One region of the Salirhabdus salicampi genome, then DNA from elsewhere that is predicted to be linked to it. Evidence: riboswitches for the same ligand, from Rfam matches in the RefSeq annotation. Region 1 holds a riboswitch; each other region holds the start of a gene.

Region 1 (3,161 bases):
GCACTTGTTACAGGAGCAAAAGGATTAGCACTAACTGCTTTGGATCTATTTGTTCAGCCGGAATTACTTCAACAAATTAAAGAAGAACATCAACAAGTTTAGAAGAAAGGCTTGGAACTCCAAGCCTTTCTTTTTAATTTTTCGCCCTTTATTTACAGTGTTAATGATATGGTTAGAAGTCATTTTAATAGTCCAGATAACGCCGCCAAAAAAGGGAGTTCAAGTAAAGGGACCGTCGCTAACAATAATGCTATCAAAGGTTCATTGGGAAAAGTAGTCATCGCAAAAGCTAAAGCGAGTGGAGAGTTACGAGCCAATGTTGTAAAGTGTAAGCTTATGCGATCACGTTTTGGAAACTGTAATTTCTTTGCAACAATAAAACTAACTACATAATTAATAAAAAAGAATAAGGCTAACGGGATACAAATCCACCAAATGGAGCGAATATGTTGTATAAACATGCCTCCTTGGGAGGTAAACATTGCAGTGATAGCTAACAATAAAAGGACTGTAGGTATGTTCGAAATGCTTAATTGAAGACGTTGAACAGTCTTAGTCTTACCAATCTGTTTTGTCAAGAATGCACCAAACATAGGAAATATGAACATGAGAAAAATACTTTTTATTACGTCTACAAGATGTAGTATCCCGGTTATTCCAACAAAAACATATAAGAAAACCGGTAATAACACAATTTGGACGAGGAAATTCAACGGTAATATCGCTGTCGATAAGTGAACATTTCCATTAGATGCTTTTGTGAAAATGAGATACCAATCTGTACAAGGTGTAACAATCAATAGAAGAAACCCAACATACAGAGCAAAATGTTGGGTTAAGAAACATTGTGCTAAGATCCATGCGACAAATGGGGACCATAGAAAGTTAATTATAAGAGAAGCACTCGTGAACCGAATGTGTTTATAAGAAGACACTACTTTTCGAATGGGAATTTCCAAAAAGGTGAAATATAACATTCCGATTAATAGAGGTACGATAACGGCTTCTGCGAGGTCGGGGACCGTATTGATTTGGCCTAATCCAAATCCTAAGACGATCGATACAAAAACAAAGAGAATATAATATTTATCAAAGATATTCATCATACATCACCTTGGGTATTAGACGTTAAGTTCATTGTAACAAAACAATGAACTTGGAATTCTTGTAGGATAACAAAAATTTTGTTTATCATTTGAAAATTTTGTATTCATATAATAAAATAAATGCAACTACTAGGGGAGTCTGTTTTTCAGACTGAGAGAAAAGGAATGGAACTTTTCGACCCTTAAGACCTGATCTGGATCATGCCAGCGTAGGGAAGTAGCTGTTTATACATATTACGTTATGTATTGCTACTAAACCAGGTCTTTTTTAGGCCTGGTTTTTTTATACTTAAAACTACGTAGAATTGGGCATTACAGGCAGGTTTCTCAAAAAAAAGGAGGATCTGTAATGAACATTCAAGAACAAACAGTCTTAGTTACAGGAGGTAGCCGAGGCTTAGGAGAACAAATTGTACGTGCATTTGCGAAAGAAGGGGCAAATGTTGTCGTCAATTACTATCAAAGTGAGGAAAAAGCGATTGCACTGGCAAATGAGCTAGGAGAAAACGTAATTGCAATTCAAGCTGATGTAAGAAATAAAGAAGAAGTGGAAGGTATGGTAAATCGAGCGAAGGAAGTTTTCAGTACCTCCATCACCACGATCATAAATAATGCGTTAGTCGGCTTTAAATTTGATCCAACTGCACAACAAACTGCTTTTGATATAAGTTGGGAGCAGTTTGAAACACAGCTTGAAGGTAGTGTGAAAGGGGCATTAAATACAGTTCAAGCGTGCTTGCAAGATATGAAGGAAATCGGATTTGGAAGAATTATTAACGTTGGAACGAATTTATTTCAAAACCCTGTCGTTCCGTATCATGAATATACAACAGGAAAGGCTGCCTTAGTTGGATTCACACGAAATTTTGCCCGTGAGTTAGGTCAATACGGAATTACGGTAAATATGATTTCTGGCGGATTATTAAAGGAAACAGATGCAAGTAGCGTAACGACAGAAGAAGTGTTCAATATTATCCAAACCACTACACCATTACAAAAAGTGACGACACCAGCAGAATTTGCTGATACAGCGTTGTTTTTTGCTTCACCTTGGTCTAGGGCTGTTACTGGCCAAAACCTTGTCGTTGATGGCGGACTTGTAATGGATTAAGGAAAGGGGGAATTTACATGAAGAAACTAATTCAAACAGTACGGGAAACGAAACCGTTAGTACACAATATTACAAATGTGGTCGTCACAAACTTTACGGCAAATGGGCTGTTGGCTTTAGGAGCATCACCAATTATGGCCTACGCGAAAGAGGAAGTGGAAGATATCGCTCAAATATCGGGTGCACTTGTCCTCAATATTGGAACTTTAACTACTGAAGAAGTAGAAGCGATGATTATGGCAGGGAAATCAGCCAACAAACATAACGTTCCAGTTGTTTTCGATCCAGTAGGGGCAGGAGCGACGCCATATCGTACGGAAGTAGCACAACGGATTTTAAAGGAAGTAAACGTCTCTATCCTACGTGGTAATGTATCCGAAGTAGCAGTAATTGCAGGAGAAGATGTCATGACGAAAGGTGTAGATGCTGCAGAAGGCGGAAACGCAATTGAGATTGGGAAAAGTGTGGCGTCATTATTTGAATGTACAGTTGTGATTACAGGTGAGGAAGATGTTATTGTGGACGATCAGTGCATCAACGTTGTCAAAAATGGAACGCCAATATTAACGAAAGTAACAGGTACAGGGTGCTTACTCTCCTCGGTAATTGGTGCCTTTGCCGCTGTAGAAAAAGATTTTGTTAAAGCAGCAACTGCTGCAACTGCACTATATGGAATTGCTGCTGAAAAAGCTGAGGAAAACGAATCAACAAACGGACCAGGGAGTTTCCAACTTGCATTTCTTGATCAACTATCATTAGTAGATGAAACGGATTTTCAGCGAGCTAAAATTATAGAAACGAAACTTAAGGGGTAATGAGTCATGACTGTGGTAAAAGCGTTAACGATTGCAGGTTCAGATAGTGGTGGAGGTGCAGGTATTCAAGCGGATGTAAAAACATTTCAAGAGCTTGGTTCTTTTGGTATGTCAGTTGTAACTGCTGTT
Region 2 (3,161 bases), 380 kb from region 1:
CACCAGTGACAGTGTTATCCGTTACATGAAAGGAATAAACACTACAATGCTCTTTAATCTCAGCACCAAGATAGGCTGCAGATTTTGCTAAACCATATGCTAATGCCGGGGCAGAAACTTGGTTGTCTTTTTCGATAAATATAGCTCCCTTTATATCTGTCGAGAGGTTTGGCTCTTTAGCTATCGTTTCTCGTTTGTCTAACCAATGAATTTGTTCTCCATTTTGTTGTTGGATAAGGACCTGCCGTTTAAATTCAACCTTTTCTTCATCTGATAATGCAACTTTCAACATACCTTTTTCAATTAACTCAATATCGATGCCACTACATTCCTTAATCTCTTTCGCTAAACTCGAGAACATTTGTCTACTTTCCTTAGCTAACGGGAAAATCGGATCATTATGCTTTAACTCTGAATGTGCAGCTAACATACCCGCAGCAGCACTAGATGCTTTAGTTGCTAATCGATTTTGTTCTACTAATAATACACGCTTCCTTTCCTTTGATAGATAGTAGGCTACCGCAGCACCAATCACTCCCCCACCTACTACAATGGCATCATACTTATTTCCCACTCTCCCATCCCTCCCAATTAACAATTTCTCTTTTATAATGCTGTACTGCATCCAGTGGATCATTAGCCAAAAATACCTTTGACATTACAGCGATACCAGCAGCTCCACAATCTAATACCGCTTTCACATCATCTGGCTTAATCCCCCCAATAGCCATAACAGGTTTCGAAACAGTGCTAGTCATATACTGCAAATTTTTCACTCCTTTTGGAGGAAGGTTTCGCTTACAGTTCGTGGGAAAAATGTGGCCATACAAGAGAAAATCAGCTCCTTCCTCCTCAGCTATCCTTGCTTCATCAGTTGAGTGAACAGAAGCTCCGATACGTAATTCAGGAAATGATTCTTTTACTTTACGAACTGGAAGAGCATGATTGGGCAGCTGCACCCCCTTCACTCCCAACACTTGTGCAAGATCTACACGGTCATTAATCATTAGTTTTGATAATGGAATTCGTTGATTTAAAAGTTGGTTTATTAAGTCATATATTTCTTTAGCCGACCTATGCTTCTCTCTTAAATGAATGTAATCAACATACGGGTGTATTTTCTTTATAATATCTATCAGTTGTTGATCATCTTGTGTTCCTGTCGTTACAACATGTAGTTCCCTTTTTTTCACCTTAGACCTCCTAAACAAAAAAACCACCCATGCGTATGGGTGGTTTGTAATTAGGGTTATGTTATAACATTTCCTAAACATTCCACTTCCCTACGCTGGCACTAACCAGATCAGGTTCGAAGGGTCCGAATAATTCGTCTCAGTCTTTATTGAAAGACTCCCCTAGTGTTTTATATATATATATTTGTAACTTTAGTATAATATAACATCTTCTATGAAATCTGCCAATCTTTCATAAAAAAAGACATTGAAAACGATTAATTATCTATCGTTTTCTAGCAAAATTCATCATTATCACTCAAAATTACGATATAATTTAAAATATATCACTATATCTCATTTTTCCTTTATATTCCCTCTTTTTTCGTTCTTTTTTTACGTGTTATATTTTACGGACGGAATTTTTTGGAGGTATTCACCATTGTTTTTATACCGTATTTTCTTGTATCTTATTGGGATGTTTATAAATTTTTTAGGTGTAACGTTAATCGTAAAGTCAGCTTTAGGTGCAGGCGTTTGGTCCGCGTTTTTTGTGAGTATATCCGATGTCATGGGAATGACTGTCGGATTTTGGTATGGAGCATTCCAAGTATTCTTTATTTTCGTAAATGCTCAATTACTAGGAATTCGACCCGATTGGGGTGCAGTTATCCCCTTAATATTAGAAGCAGTCATTTTTGATTTCTGGTTAGAAGTTGTATTTCATTCATTGTATTTGCACAATGCTACACTATTAACAAAGCTATCTGTTTTTCTACTAGGAATAACGTTATTAGGTTTAGGGGTAGCGGTTTACATTTTACCAGGCTTCTCAAAAGCCCCAATAGATCAACTGTTTTTATCAATAAGCGAGAAATTTCAATGGAGTGTGCGGAAATCACAAACCGCGTTGGCAGTTGTAGTATTCGGTATAGCTACCTTGTTAAAGGGACCAGTTGGTTTAGGAACTGTAATTGCCACATTATTAATGGGGCCGATGATTCAGTTTTGGCAAGGGAAAGTTCAAAACTGGTATAATCCTTCTACTTCTATTCGAGAAGTTTTTCTCGGCCCTGAGCATGCACACCATATAATAGAAGAATAACAAAGGGAGAGCACCGAATGAACGCTCTCCCAGCTTACTTTATTCAAGTCTAATAGCATTTCTTACATCGTAATCTTTAAAATCAATATGTGTTTCCTCACCTAGTGCTAATTTAGCAAGTTGATCTCCAATATATGGGCCACTCGTTAAACCAGAAGCACCAAGACCATTTGCTACGATAAGTCCTTCGAATCGAGGTATGGAACCTAAAACAGGTAATGAGTTCGGTGTATAAGGACGAAAGCCGACTTTTGTTTCCAAATAAGTGGTATTAGCTATCCCGGGAGCTACACGTAGCGCTTTATCCAAAATCGTGTGAATCCCATGGGCTGTCACTTCATCATCAAAATGAACATTATCTTCATATGTAGTTCCTACGACAACGCGTCCATTTTTGAACGTCAGCATGTATTGATTATATGGAGGCATAACAACCGGCCACTTACTCGTATCAGTGTTCGGGACTTGCAGGTGAACGATTTGAGCTTTTTGAGAAGTAACGTTAAATTTTACGCCAAGTGGCTCAACCAACTCTTTAGCCCATGCTCCACCAGTCACGATCACGCGGTCAGCAAAATACTTCTGATTATTGACGTAAACACCAGTAATGGTGTCTTTTTCCTTCATTAATGAAGCATTTCCGTATACTATGGAAGCTCCATACTTTTTCGCACTACGAATAAGGGCATAGCATATCTCACTTCCGTTCACACGGGCCCCCCCACTAATATGTACGGACGCATAGTCATCCGATAGCAATGGGAAAAGTTCCTTCGTTTCCTTTACAGAAAGCTTTGTCACTTCCCCCATTTCTGGAGTGCTTTTCTGTCGCTCCTTTGCAAGTTCCACCTTTTTATGTAAACGGTCTTCTCCTGAAAATATAT
Region 3 (3,161 bases), on a different contig from region 1:
GATAGTAGATATACCCCTTTAAGCTATAAATGATTCCTTTGTTTTCACGGGTAATATAGCGTTCATCAACACGATTAATCTTGTTAAGATATTCTTCGGCAATTTCATATTCACCGATTGAAATGTAATTCGTTGTAATTAAGAGATAACTTCTAACCATGACTTCAAAATTTAAATATTCCTGGGACAAATCTAAGGCTTTCATAGCATAGATAATTGATTTATTTAAATTATATGTTCGTTTATGAAAAACGGACAAATTATAAAACAGTGCACTGTCATTTATTCCAATATAAGTGTAAAGTTTTTCAGCTTTTTTCAATGATGCTAAAGCATCTTTCATCTTCTCATCATAATAAAAGATGAGTGATTCAAATTTGTAGAAATAATACTTTGTTTCATCATTGAACATGTTAACTTTATCTAGCAGGCGTTTGTATTCCTTCTTCGCTTTCTCCTTCGTTTCAAATGTGATTGTGTAGCATAAGTGTACCACTTCAAACAAATGTTCCGCATTTGGGTCATTGTTATATTTCATTGCTTTCGTTAAATTGTTAAACATGTTATATGATTCATCATATTCCTTAGCCGTTATGTGGGAATACCATTCTAATATTTTTTCTTTTATGTCTATATTTTCAACTGAGAAGTCATGCATGTCGATCTCGAGTCTTTTATATAGCATTGCCAAAATATCTTCGTTCGGTTCAATGTTGTCATTTTCAAGCTTACTTAAGTAGGAGACTGAACAAATCCCCTTAGCTAATTCAGCTTGTTTTAGTTTCTTCTTTCGTCTATGGTATTTAATAATACTCCCGTGCATAATATCAGTCCTATTTCGTTCTTGTTTTAGAATAGTAGTATTATAACATGTCAATATTTAGTTAAGCATTTCATCAGATTTAATAATATCATTTTCAGGAAAATTATTACAAAAGGGTTTGCGCAATATTAGCACCGTATATCACACTGCGTTATGAGTTATCTTGAAATGTTCCATTATTTATTAGTATCTGGACATTCATAGTTGGTATCAAAGATAAGAACAAAATCGTTTTGCAGACATACGTGGTGTGTGTCGTTATTGACCATTTTCTTAGCAATAAGTAAATCATGTAAAGAAAGATGGAAAAAGGTCCATGAAAGATAAATTAAATTACTGTTATAGTTGTAAAATGGGTATTAGAATAGTATATTTATAATAAGTGAATAGATAAGTGACCACAAAGGGGCGCCTAATAGGCTGAGATTGAACCTTGGATGTTCTGACCCTTTGAACCTGTAAGTTAGTGCTTGCGTAGGGATTGTGGTGTAAGGATATTTTTGCTTTTTAAAGGCAAAGCTGCGCCTCCTTGCGCCGGCTTTGTCTTTTTCTATTTTAAAGGAGGGAAAAAAATGACAACTTCATCCAAAAATTTGTTTTTAGTAGAAATTGCTATTTTTAGTGGATTAGCTATTTTGTTAGATATTATTTCAGGAGCGTTAACAGGAAGGTTTTGGCCACAAGGTGGTTCCGTTTCTATCGGCATGTTACCGATATTGATTATGGCATTCCGTTGGGGGTTGAAAGGTGGTCTACTTACTGGATTCATCTTTGGCCTTTTAGATTTGATTATTGCAGGAAGCATTTACCATCCCGTTCAAGCGTTTATTGATTATTTCTTAGCCTTCACTGCTGTCGGTTTTGCTGGGCTATTTGCAGCCCATGTAAAAAGTGGAATAAAGGAAGGCAAACCCGGAAAATGGTTGACCTATATCGTAATTGGTACCCTTTTAGGTGGCTTGCTAAGATTCTTCTTCCATTGGGTATCTGGTATTGTTTTCTTTGGGGAATATGCTCCAGAAGGCCAACCGGTCGCTATTTATTCACTTGTTTATAACGGCTTTTATATGGTGTTTTCCATATTATTCTGTATTATTCTTTTACCTGTCATTTTAAAAGCATTACCGAAAAAATATTTTGCTTAATATGTTTCAGAACATCCGTCTTAAACTCTCGGTTACTACCGGGAGTTTATTTTTTACGATAAAATGAACGGTAAATATGATACTATTTTAAATGACGTCATAGTATTTTTCGTAGCACAAGTAATGATAGAAACAGTAAGATCTTCCCATATAAGATGTACGGAGTAGGTTGGTCTTCATAGTAATAAGAATTTTAACCACCTCATTCATATAGATGAATGAAGGGTTTGAACAAGGAACTGGGTGACAAAATATTAGGAGGGTATTAGTCTATATATTATGAACGCAGCAAAATCATTGTTAGAAAGGAATTGAACATGGCGAAAATACAAGAAGAAGTATCAAGACGTAAAACTTTTGCAATCATTTCTCATCCAGATGCGGGTAAAACGACTCTAACAGAAAAAATGTTGTTACTAGGTGGCGCAATTCGTTCTGCTGGTTCTGTAAAAGCGAGGAAATCCAAAAAGTTCGCAACATCAGATTGGATGGAATTGGAGAAGCAAAGGGGGATCTCCGTTACATCTAGTGTAATGCAGTTTGAGTATGAAGGGTATAAAATTAATATTTTAGATACGCCAGGACACGAAGATTTTAGTGAGGATACGTATCGTACATTAATGGCAGTTGACAGTGTTGTTATGATTCTCGACGTTGCAAAAGGTGTGGAAGCACAAACAAAAAAATTATTTAAAGTTTGTCGCGATAGGGGAATTCCGATTTTTACATTTATTAACAAGATGGACCGGCACGGAAAAGATCCTCTAGAGTTATTTGAAGAAATTGAAGAAGTGCTTGGTATTGAATCCACTCCAGTTAACTATCCAATAGGAATGGGACCAACTTTTAAAGGTGTATATGACCGGTTCACGAAAACGATTGAATATTATGGTGAAGATGAGGAAGAGTCAACTTTCGTCAGTGTGGAAAATTATACTGATTTGCGCAAACAGCTAGAAAAGTCTGCTGATGAGGAAACGATAGAAAAGTTAATGGAAGATTTACAGTTATTAGATGAAGCGGGAAATCCCTTTCATCTTGATACTGTGAAAGAAGGGAAACAGACACCTGTCTTTTTTGGGAGTGCTATTTCAAATTTTGGCGTCCCGACATTTTTGCAGCACTTCTTACAAATCGCTCCCTCTCCTTTCCCTAGAGAATCTAGCGCAGGGAAAGTGAATCCGACAGACAAA

Evidence for each region. Region 1 has a riboswitch for thiamine pyrophosphate ahead of NLW78_RS03275 (3-oxoacyl-ACP reductase). Riboswitches for the same ligand answer to the same signal wherever they lie in the genome.
Region 2: linked by a shared signal. The riboswitch ahead of tenI (thiazole tautomerase TenI) and the one ahead of NLW78_RS03275 (3-oxoacyl-ACP reductase) in region 1 are both predicted to bind thiamine pyrophosphate.
Region 3: linked by a shared signal. The riboswitch ahead of thiT (energy-coupled thiamine transporter ThiT) and the one ahead of NLW78_RS03275 (3-oxoacyl-ACP reductase) in region 1 are both predicted to bind thiamine pyrophosphate.

What each region holds. Positions count from the first base shown of each region.
Region 1 is NZ_JANBWE010000001.1:627,764-630,924, forward strand. Features, by position in the region: gene NLW78_RS03265 (M20 family metallopeptidase) at 1-102, shown strand, start outside; gene NLW78_RS03270 (arsenic resistance protein) at 180-1,103, opposite strand; TPP riboswitch at 1,228-1,339, shown strand; gene NLW78_RS03275 (3-oxoacyl-ACP reductase) at 1,456-2,217, shown strand; gene thiM (hydroxyethylthiazole kinase) at 2,235-3,032, shown strand; gene thiD (bifunctional hydroxymethylpyrimidine kinase/phosphomethylpyrimidine kinase) at 3,039-3,161, shown strand, end outside.
Region 2 is NZ_JANBWE010000001.1:1,003,986-1,007,146, reverse strand. Features, by position in the region: gene thiO (glycine oxidase ThiO) at 1-574, opposite strand, end outside; gene tenI (thiazole tautomerase TenI) at 564-1,193, opposite strand; TPP riboswitch at 1,264-1,367, opposite strand; gene NLW78_RS05315 (YczE/YyaS/YitT family protein) at 1,615-2,277, shown strand; gene NLW78_RS05310 (NAD(P)/FAD-dependent oxidoreductase) at 2,317-3,161, opposite strand, start outside.
Region 3 is NZ_JANBWE010000007.1:30,269-33,429, reverse strand. Features, by position in the region: gene NLW78_RS14905 (helix-turn-helix domain-containing protein) at 1-823, opposite strand, end outside; TPP riboswitch at 1,218-1,321, shown strand; gene thiT (energy-coupled thiamine transporter ThiT) at 1,396-1,968, shown strand; gene NLW78_RS14895 (peptide chain release factor 3) at 2,286-3,161, shown strand, end outside.